DNA from 4 places in the Streptomyces sp. NPDC029674 genome. Region 4 is predicted to be linked to each of the others. Evidence: riboswitches for the same ligand, from Rfam matches in the RefSeq annotation. Region 4 holds a riboswitch; each other region holds the start of a gene.
What was found. A riboswitch is a leader RNA that binds a small molecule or an ion and turns the genes downstream of it on or off. The one in region 4 is predicted to bind cyclic di-AMP.

Region 1 (2,192 bases), on a different contig from region 4:
GCCGTCCTCTTCCTGCACTACGGCAACCGCGTCAGCAGCCATGTCGAGGCCGTCACCGAAGTGGTCACCGTGGCGACCGTCGCCGCCCTCGCGATCGTGATCAACCGTGTCGTGCGCCGCGGCAACGACCGGCTCGCCATCGCCCGTTCCATCTCCGAGGCCACTCAGCGCGCCGTGCTGCCCGCGCCGGACCCGCGCATCGGCGGGCTCGACATCGCGGCACGGTACGAGGCCGCGCAGGCCGACGCGTTCATCGGGGGCGATCTGTACGCCGTGCAGGACACCCCGCACGGCGTACGGCTCATCGTGGGCGACGTACGCGGGAAGGGCATGGGCGCAGTCGCGGCGGTCGCCGTCGTCATCGGTGCCTTCCGGGAGGCCGCCGAGCAGGAGGCCACCCTGGAGGCGGTGGCGCAGCGCCTGGAGCGGGCGCTCGCCCGCGAGGGCACCCGGCGCGACGGTCTCGACGCGTTCGAGGGGTTCACCACCGCCGTCCTCGCCGAGATCCGGCACGGCGAGGGTTCCGTACGCCTCATCAACCGCGGGCACCCGCCGCCACTGCTGCTGCGCGGCGACGGGCGGCTGTGCGTCATGTCGGCGAGCGAGCCGGCGCTGCCGCTCGGCATGGGCGACCTCGGGGTCTGGCCGGACCGGGCGGACGAGTCGGAGTTCCCGCCCGGCGCGACGCTGCTCTTCTACACGGACGGCCTGTCGGAGGCGCGCGACGCGGCGGGGGAGTTCTACGATCCGGCGACGCGGCTCGGCGGGCGGATCTTCCCCGGCAGGGGCGGCCCGCACGCGCTGCTCGCCGCCCTCGCGGGGGAGGTGCGGCGGCACACCGGAGGCGCGATGACGGACGACATGGCGCTGCTCGCGGTGCGGCGGCCCACCGCCGGCGAGGTGGGGGTCACCGGTGGTGACTGAAGTACACCGCTCCGCATAACAACTGACGCTCTGTCAAGAAAATGTGAAGCTCCGGTGTTTGGAGGGGCGGGGTCAACTCGCCCCGTTCCGCACCCTCGTGTCCCGGTACGTACAGCCGATGAGCGTTAACGATCAACCGGAACGGCTTGGAATACGGACCCCCTGTCTATTAACGTTCGATAACGCAGCGCGGTCGTCCCAGCCGTCACTCGAGGCGGCTCCGCGCGCACGCGCCTAATCCCGCAAGGGAGCCGGGGAACCACCAACTTGGGGTGAATCGGGCAGCTGTGCCTACGCGCCGGCTGTTCGTAGGAGACCTTCCTGCTCCGAACCCGTCAGCTAACCCGGTAGGCGAGAAGGAAGGAAAGGAGCGCGCCCCAGTGGCGTCCAACCGGCCTGCCCCCCAAGCCGTGTACGTGCCGAATGACGACGACTTCGGTTCGTACGACGAGGGCTCCACCGAGACCTTCGAGGAGTGGAACCCCACCGAGGAGTCCATCCGTCCCGTCCGCGGCAGGCACCGCGTGCACAAGAAGAGCGGCGGCGGCCTCGCCCGCAGCTCCACCGTGCTCGGCGTGGGCGTCATCGCCGCCGTCGGCGCGGGCGGCATCGCCACCGCGCAGGACGGCAAGCCGCCGGTCTCCATATCCATGCCCGACCTGCCGGGCGTCGGCGCCGTCGCGGACTCGCTGCCCGAGGCCGAGTCCCTGCCGGGCGTCGGCTCCCTGATGGCCGACGACGCGCCGGAGACGACCACGGTCGCGGCCGCCGCACCGCTCACCGCCGCCGGTGTCAGCACCGCCGACGCCGAGCAGGGCACCACCGACGCGGGCGAGGCGCTGCGCGCCCGCATCATGCAGCAGGCCGAGAACCAGCAGGACCAGGCGGACACCGCCGTGCGGACCGCGGCCGAGGAGGCCGCCGTCAAGAAGGCCGCCGAAGAGGCCGCCGAGCAGCAGAAAGCGGCCGAGAAGGCCGCGGACGCCAAGGCCGCCGCCAAGAAGAAGAAGGAGGAGGAGGCCCGGAAGGCGAAGGCCGAGGCCGAGCGCCGGGCCGAGCTCGCCAAGAGCTACGCCATCCCCACCTCCTCGTACACCCTCACGTCGCACTTCGGTGACGCCGGTTCCATGTGGTCCTCCGGGCATCACACGGGTCTGGACTTCGCCGCTCCCACGGGTACCCCCCTCAAGGCCGTGCACACCGGCACCGTCAAGGAGGCCGGCTGGGCGGGCGCGTACGGCTACCGCACCGTGCTCGAACTCGAGGAC
Region 2 (2,192 bases), on a different contig from region 4:
CCAGACGTACGGCTTGCCGATCTGGGCCTCCGCGAAGTCGATGACCTTCGCGGCCTTGGTGGCGTAGCTGCCGTCAGTACTTCCCGAGCCGGATCCGGAGCCGGAGCCCGAACCGGAACCCGAGCCCGCGTCGGAACCGGAACCGGAATCAGAGCCGGATCCGGAGCCCTGGCCGGCTTCCCGCTCCTTCTCCCGCTGCGCCGCCTCCTCGGCCCTGCGCTCCCGCTCCGCCTCGGCGGCCTGCTCACGGGCCAGCTTCTCGGCCTTGCGCTTGGCCTCCAGCTTCTTCTTCCGCTCGATCTCCGCCAGCCGCGCCTTCTCCTCGGCTGTCAGCTTCGAAAGCAGCTCACGCGCGTCACCCAGCTTCTTCTGGACGGTCCGCTTGCTCGTCCTGAGGTCGTCCCGCGAGTCGCTCAGCGTCTCGAGGCTCTTCGCGGCCTTCGTGCGCTGCTTGGTCGCCGACGCCTGCTGCGCCTGGTAGTCGTCGACCGCCTTCTTCTGGCGCGTGGTCAGCCGGTCCGCCAGGTGGTTCTGGTCGAAGTAGCCCTGCGGATCGTTGGCGAGCATCATCGTGGCGGTCTCGGAGACGGCGCCGGTGCGGTACTGGGCGGCGGCGAACGAGCCCAGCTCCTTGCGCGCGTCGTTCAGCTCGTCCGTGCGTTTCGCCACGTCGTCGAGGAGGCGGTCGACCTTCTTGCGCTGCTTGTCGGTGCGCTCCTTGGCCGAGTTGTACTTCTGGGTGGCCACGCCGGCCTGCCGGTAGAGCTCGTCGACCTTCTTCTGGACCTCTTCGAGGCTGGGCCTGGCCGGCGCGGAGGGCGCCGCCTGCGCGCTCTGTGCCAGGAGGGCGACGGAGGTGAGGGCCGCCGTCGTGATGCCGATGGCGGGGGCCGTGCGTAGGCCGGCTGTACGGGTCCGCGGCTTGCGGTGCGACGCCAAGGGAGGCGACTCCTTCCGTGGACCGCCTACCGGGTTAGCTGTCGGGTTCGGGCGGGTGTTCCGGAAGGCTGCCCTACGGTCCCGTACTTCGTACGGGACCGATTCACCCCAATGTTCTGGTGGGTCCCCGGCTCCGAACAGGTCGGACTCGGCGGAGGCCGCCCGTTCCCGGCGGGGTTCGCCGGTGGGGGGACGAGTGGCCCGCCGGGCACGCTAGCCAACGCGTGTGGTCCCTGTGAAGGTTGATGTTCGATATGCCCGATACATTTTCGTGACTTTACGAGTTCCCTGACGCGGGCGTGGCGCGGGCGGTCAAAGGCGTAGCGGAGCGTGATCGTCCGTGGGCGGGGCGTAGGAAGACCCGGGCTGACCGGAACCCGCAGCGGGTTGTCAGTGGGGCCGCCTAGACTCGGGAGGCGATGAGCAGCCTCTTTGATGACAGCTTCCTGGCGGACCTGCAGCCTTCCCGGGCCGCGGACGAAGCGCCCCCGCCGCCGCCCGAGGACAGCGCTCCGGAGCCCATTCCGGACGACCTGTTCGACGGGAAGTTCGACGCGCCCATGACCCGGGAGTCGCACTACCGCGACGGCGCCCCGCGCCCGGTCATCGACCCGGCGTCGCTCCTCGACGGGCTGAACGAGAACCAGCGCGCGGCCGTCGTGCACGCCGGCTCCCCGCTGCTCATCGTGGCCGGCGCCGGTTCCGGCAAGACCCGCGTGCTGACCCACCGCATCGCGTACCTCCTCGCCGAGCGCGGCGTGCACCCCGGCCAGATTCTCGCGATCACCTTCACGAACAAGGCCGCGGGCGAGATGAAGGAACGCGTCGAGCAGCTCGTGGGCCCCCGGGCGAACGCGATGTGGGTCTCGACCTTCCACAGCGCCTGCGTCCGCATCCTGCGCCGCGAGTACAAGAAGCTGGGCTTCACCTCCTCCTTCTCGATCTACGACGCCGCGGACTCCAAGCGCCTCATGGCCCTGGTCTGCCGCGACCTGGACCTCGACCCGAAGAAGTTCCCGCCGAAGTCCTTCAGCGCCAAGATCTCGAACCTGAAGAACGAGCTGATCGACGAGGAGGACTTCGCCGGTCAGGCGGCCGACGGTTTCGAGAAGACCCTCGCCCAGGCCTACGCGATGTACCAGTCCCGCCTCCGCGAGGCGAACGCGCTGGACTTCGACGACCTGATCATGACGACGGTCCACCTGCTGCGCGCCTTCCCGGACGTCGCCGAGCACTACAGGCGCCGTTTCCGG
Region 3 (2,192 bases), on a different contig from region 4:
AAGAAGCCCGAGGGGGCGGACAAGGCGGCCGGTGACTCCGGCGACCCGTCAGAGGGCCCGCGCAAGCCCTCCGGTGACGATTCGCGAGACAAGAATCACGACGAGTCCGGCGAAAAGGACGACAAGGGCGGCGAGAGCGGCAAGGACAGCGGCAAGGGCGACGCCGAAAACGCCGAGAACGCCGAGAACGCCGAGAACGCCGACGGCAAGGGCGAGTCCCGCAAGTCCGGTGACAAGGACTCCACTTCGCCCACGCCCGAGAAGTCGACCGAACCGGCCGACGACGCCGCGGACTCCGACGGCTCCTCCGCCGGCCGCCACCGGGGCGACCGCGCGGACGAGAGCGACAGCGCCGGCGACCGTCCCGGACGGCACGCCTCGCGCGGCGGCGACCGCACCGAGAAGCTCGCCGACGGGACGTACACGGTCCGCTCCGGCGACAACCTCTCGGTCATCGCGGACGACTTGGGCGTCGACGGCGGATGGCACGAGCTCTACAGCGAGAACAAGAAGACCGTCGGAGCCGACCCGGACCTCATTCTCCCCGGTCAGAGCCTCGATCTGGGCGAAAAGTAACGGAAATTGACGATGCGTCTGCGGGGGACTTGACACCTGTTGTCCGGATTGGCGCGAGTGAGAGATGGGTCTCAGAAGCCCTGATCGTCTTTGAAATTCCGTGGGGAGCGTGGCTACGGTCGTGACCGCTCGCCACTGGTGAGCCCCGCCGGTCGGTACGCCGAATCCTGCCAACGGCCGGACGGGAACAGTCGTCGCTCAAGAGCGCCGTGGGCAGGAGCGGGGGACCCAAGGTAAGTGCCGGAAACGGCTAGGGGTGAAGTCGCACTCGAGAAGTGCGGCCGGGCAACCACATCGGCCCGAACCCGACAGCTCACCTCGCAGGCGTCGGTGTAGGGGATCAACTCATGCTGCTTTCCGGCAAGGGCAAGCACCGTCGCCCGTCCAAGGCCACCCGTGTCGCCACGCTCGTCGGCGTGACCGGCGCGGCCGTCGCCGCCCCGCTGATGGCGGCCGGCTCGGCCTCCGCAGCCACCACGTCCGAGTGGGACGCCGTCGCCCAGTGCGAGTCCGGTGGCAACTGGTCCATCAACACCGGCAACGGTTACTACGGTGGCGTGCAGTTCTCCGCCTCCACCTGGGCCGCGTACGGCGGTACGAAGTACGCGCCGACCGCCGACAAGGCCTCCAAGGCCCAGCAGATCGAGATCGCCGAGAAGGTCCTCGCGGGCCAGGGCAAGGGCGCCTGGCCGTCCTGCGGCGTCGGCCTCTCGGGCGCCTCGCCCAGCAGCGGCGGCGGCTCGCAGCAGCAGGCCCCGCAGCAGCAGAGCAAGCCGCAGCCGCAGCAGACGCAGCAGCAGGCCGCTCCGCAGCAGCAGGCGCCGAAGCAGGCCGCTCCCAAGCCGCAGCCCGCGCCGCAGACCGAGTCCAAGAAGACCGTCGAGACCCCGACCGGCAAGACGGTCAAGAAGGGCGACGGCGAGTACAAGGTCAAGACGGGCGACACCCTGTCGAAGATCGCCGAGTCGCACGACGTCAAGGGCGGCTGGCAGAAGGTCTACAAGCTCAACGGCGACATCATCGACAACGCCGACTTCATCTACCCCGGCCAGCAGCTGCACCTCAGCTGACGGACCCGGTCGCGGCCGTGCCTCGGCGGACGCACGGCCGTCCCACCCCGTCCCCACGGGCTCCCCGCCCCGGTGCGTGTATCCCCCGTACGCACCGGGGCGGGGCCATGTCCGCCCCCGGTGACTGTCCCCATGTTCGCTACTAGCGAGTAGAGAACGTGGTCTTACGCCCGGATTCCACGCCATTTGGGCCTTGTGTCGTCCCAGGGGACGGGCGGTCGGCTGGCCGAAGCCTCCGGGCCGGTTAGGCTCAGGAGACGCAGGGCCGAAGCGGCCCGGCGTAATCGTGTTTACGCGTCACACTCCCAGAAGGAGATGCTCGTGCCGTCCATCGACGTCGTCGTAGCCCGGGAAATCCTGGACTCCCGAGGCAACCCCACGGTCGAGGTCGAGGTCGGCCTCGACGACGGCAGCACCGGTCGTGCCGCCGTTCCGTCCGGTGCCTCCACCGGTGCTTTCGAGGCCATCGAACTCCGTGACGGTGACCCCAACCGTTACCAGGGCAAGGGTGTCGAGAAGGCCGTCCTCGCCGTCATCGAGCAGATC
Region 4 (2,192 bases):
ACGCTCATTCAGTGACTCTATTGCAGAACGCCGGGATTTCCGACGGCGGGCCGGAATCCATGGATATCTTTTGGCCAGGGGCGGAACGACGGCAACGCGAAAGCCCCGGCTCTGGGCGAGCCGGGGCTTTCGGAGCTGTACGGGGTCCGTCAGACGTTGACGCCGTGCGAGCGGAGGTAGGCGACCGGGTCGATGTCCGAGCCGTACTCCGCGCCGGTGCGGGCCTCGAAGTGGAGGTGCGGGCCGCTGGAGTTGCCGGTGGAACCGGAGAGGCCTATCTGCTGGCCCGGGGTGACCGCCTGGCCCACGGTGACGCTGAGGGACGACATGTGGCCGTACTGGGTGTACGTGCCGTCGTTCATCTTGATGACCACGTTGTTGCCGTACGCGCCGCCCCAGCCGGCCTCGACGACGGTGCCGGAGCCGACCGCGTGGACCGAGGTGCCGGACGCCGCGTGGAAGTCCACGCCGGTGTGGCTGCCGGAGGACCACATGGCGCCGCCGGTCTGGTAGCCCGTGGAGACGTACGAGCCGCTGATCGGGGAGACGTAGGTGTTCAGGCGCTTGCGCTCGGCCTCGCGCGCGGCGCGCTCCTTGGCCTCGCGCTCCTTCTTGGCCTTCGCCTTGGCCTCGGCCTCCGCCTTGCGCTTCTCCTCGGCGGCCTTCTTCTTGGCGGCCTCTTCGGCCTGCTTGGCGGCAGCGGCGTCGTCGGCGGCCTGCTGCTGCGCCGCGGCCTGCGCGTCGATGCTCGCGGCGAGCGAGTCGCCCACGGAGACCGCCTGGGTCAGACCGGTGTGCTCCATCGCCGCCTCGTCGGGGGCGGCGAGAGCGGGGGCCGCGAGGCCGCCGATGACACCGGTGGTGGTGAGCGCCGCGACGCCGGCGACGTTCGCGGTGGTACGCGTGAGGCGGCTCGGACGACGGTGCTTCCCGGTGGCACGGGTGAACGCCATGTGGCGGGTGATCCTTTCCTTCCTTCTCGCCTACCGGGTTAGCTGACGGGTTCGGAGCAGGAAGGTCTCCTACGGACCCCTCACCTCGCGGCAAGGTGCCCGATTCACCCCAGGGGACATGTGGGTCCCCGGCTCCCCTGGCTCGCGCCGTACGGGGACTCGGCGATGACTGTCCGGTGCCGCGGATGCGGCGTACTGCGCGACGGACAGCCGGGTCGACGCTAAACGGGCCGACTGCAATCGACAAACAGAAGTCATATTTTGTAGCGCACGCCACACGGCAGACAGGCAACCACCGTATGAAATCGGGCATATAGGGGCCCCGGCACCTCAAGCGGTCACCGGGGCCCCACAGGTCCTGACTGTCACTCAGCTGGTGACCACGCTCACTTCGCCGATGCCGAGCGCCCTGACGGGCTCCTCGATCTGCGCGGCGTCCCCGACGAGGACCGTCACCAGACGGTCCTCCGGGAAGGCGTTCACGACGGCGGCGGTGGCCTCCACGGTGCCGGTGGCGGCCAGCTGCCGGTACAGCTGCGCCTGGAAGTCGTCCGGCAGGTTCTGCTCGACCTGGTCGGCGAGGGTGGCCGCCACGGAGGCCGCCATCTCGTACTTGAGCGGGGCGACGCCCACCAGGTTCTGCACGGCCACGTCGCGCTCGGCGTCCGTGAGGCCCTCGGCGGCGAGCACCCGCAGGACCTTCCACAGGTCCTCGAGCGCCGGTCCCGTGTTGGGGGTGTCGACGGAGCCGCTGATGGCGAGCATCGCGGCGCCCGACCCGTCCGGCGCCGAACGCAGGACCTGGCTGAACGCCCTTACACCGTAGGTGTATCCCTTCTCCTCGCGAAGGACACGGTCCAGACGCGAGGTGAGGGTGCCGCCCAGGCAGTACGTGCCGAGGACCTGGGCCGGCCAGACGCGGTCGTGCCGGTCGGGACCGATGCGGCCGATCAGCAGCTGCGTCTGGACGGCGCCGGGGCGGTCCACGATGACGACGCGGCCGCGGTCGTCGGCGGTCACCGGCGGCACCGGGCGCGGCTCGCCCGGGGAGCCCGTCCAGGCGCCGACGGTGTCCGCGAGGACGGCGTCCAGGTCGGTGCCGGTCAGGTCGCCGACCACGACGAGGGTGGCCGTGGCGGGGCGGACGTACTTCTCGTAGAAGGCGCGCACCGCCGCCGAATCGATGGCCGCGACCGTCTCCTCGGTGCCCTGGCGGGGCCGCGACATGCGCGAGGTGGC

Region 1: linked by a shared signal. The riboswitch ahead of ACI2L3_RS27950 (M23 family metallopeptidase) and the one ahead of ACI2L3_RS05885 (M23 family metallopeptidase) in region 4 are both predicted to bind cyclic di-AMP.
Region 2: linked by a shared signal. The riboswitch ahead of ACI2L3_RS16435 (NlpC/P60 family protein) and the one ahead of ACI2L3_RS05885 (M23 family metallopeptidase) in region 4 are both predicted to bind cyclic di-AMP.
Region 3: linked by a shared signal. The riboswitch ahead of ACI2L3_RS09955 (transglycosylase family protein) and the one ahead of ACI2L3_RS05885 (M23 family metallopeptidase) in region 4 are both predicted to bind cyclic di-AMP.

Annotation. Positions count from the first base shown of each region.
Region 1 is NZ_JBJDPY010000012.1:280,548-282,739, forward strand. Features, by position in the region: gene ACI2L3_RS27945 (PP2C family protein-serine/threonine phosphatase) at 1-924, shown strand, start outside; cyclic di-AMP (ydaO/yuaA leader) riboswitch at 1,146-1,293, shown strand; gene ACI2L3_RS27950 (M23 family metallopeptidase) at 1,305-2,192, shown strand, end outside.
Region 2 is NZ_JBJDPY010000006.1:181,628-183,819, reverse strand. Features, by position in the region: gene ACI2L3_RS16435 (NlpC/P60 family protein) at 1-939, opposite strand, end outside; cyclic di-AMP (ydaO/yuaA leader) riboswitch at 947-1,103, opposite strand; gene pcrA (DNA helicase PcrA) at 1,359-2,192, shown strand, end outside.
Region 3 is NZ_JBJDPY010000003.1:562,350-564,541, forward strand. Features, by position in the region: gene ACI2L3_RS09950 (transglycosylase family protein) at 1-576, shown strand, start outside; cyclic di-AMP (ydaO/yuaA leader) riboswitch at 772-919, shown strand; gene ACI2L3_RS09955 (transglycosylase family protein) at 924-1,646, shown strand; gene eno (phosphopyruvate hydratase) at 1,968-2,192, shown strand, end outside.
Region 4 is NZ_JBJDPY010000002.1:426,949-429,140, reverse strand. Features, by position in the region: gene ACI2L3_RS05885 (M23 family metallopeptidase) at 150-953, opposite strand; cyclic di-AMP (ydaO/yuaA leader) riboswitch at 966-1,128, opposite strand; gene ACI2L3_RS05880 (M16 family metallopeptidase) at 1,323-2,192, opposite strand, start outside.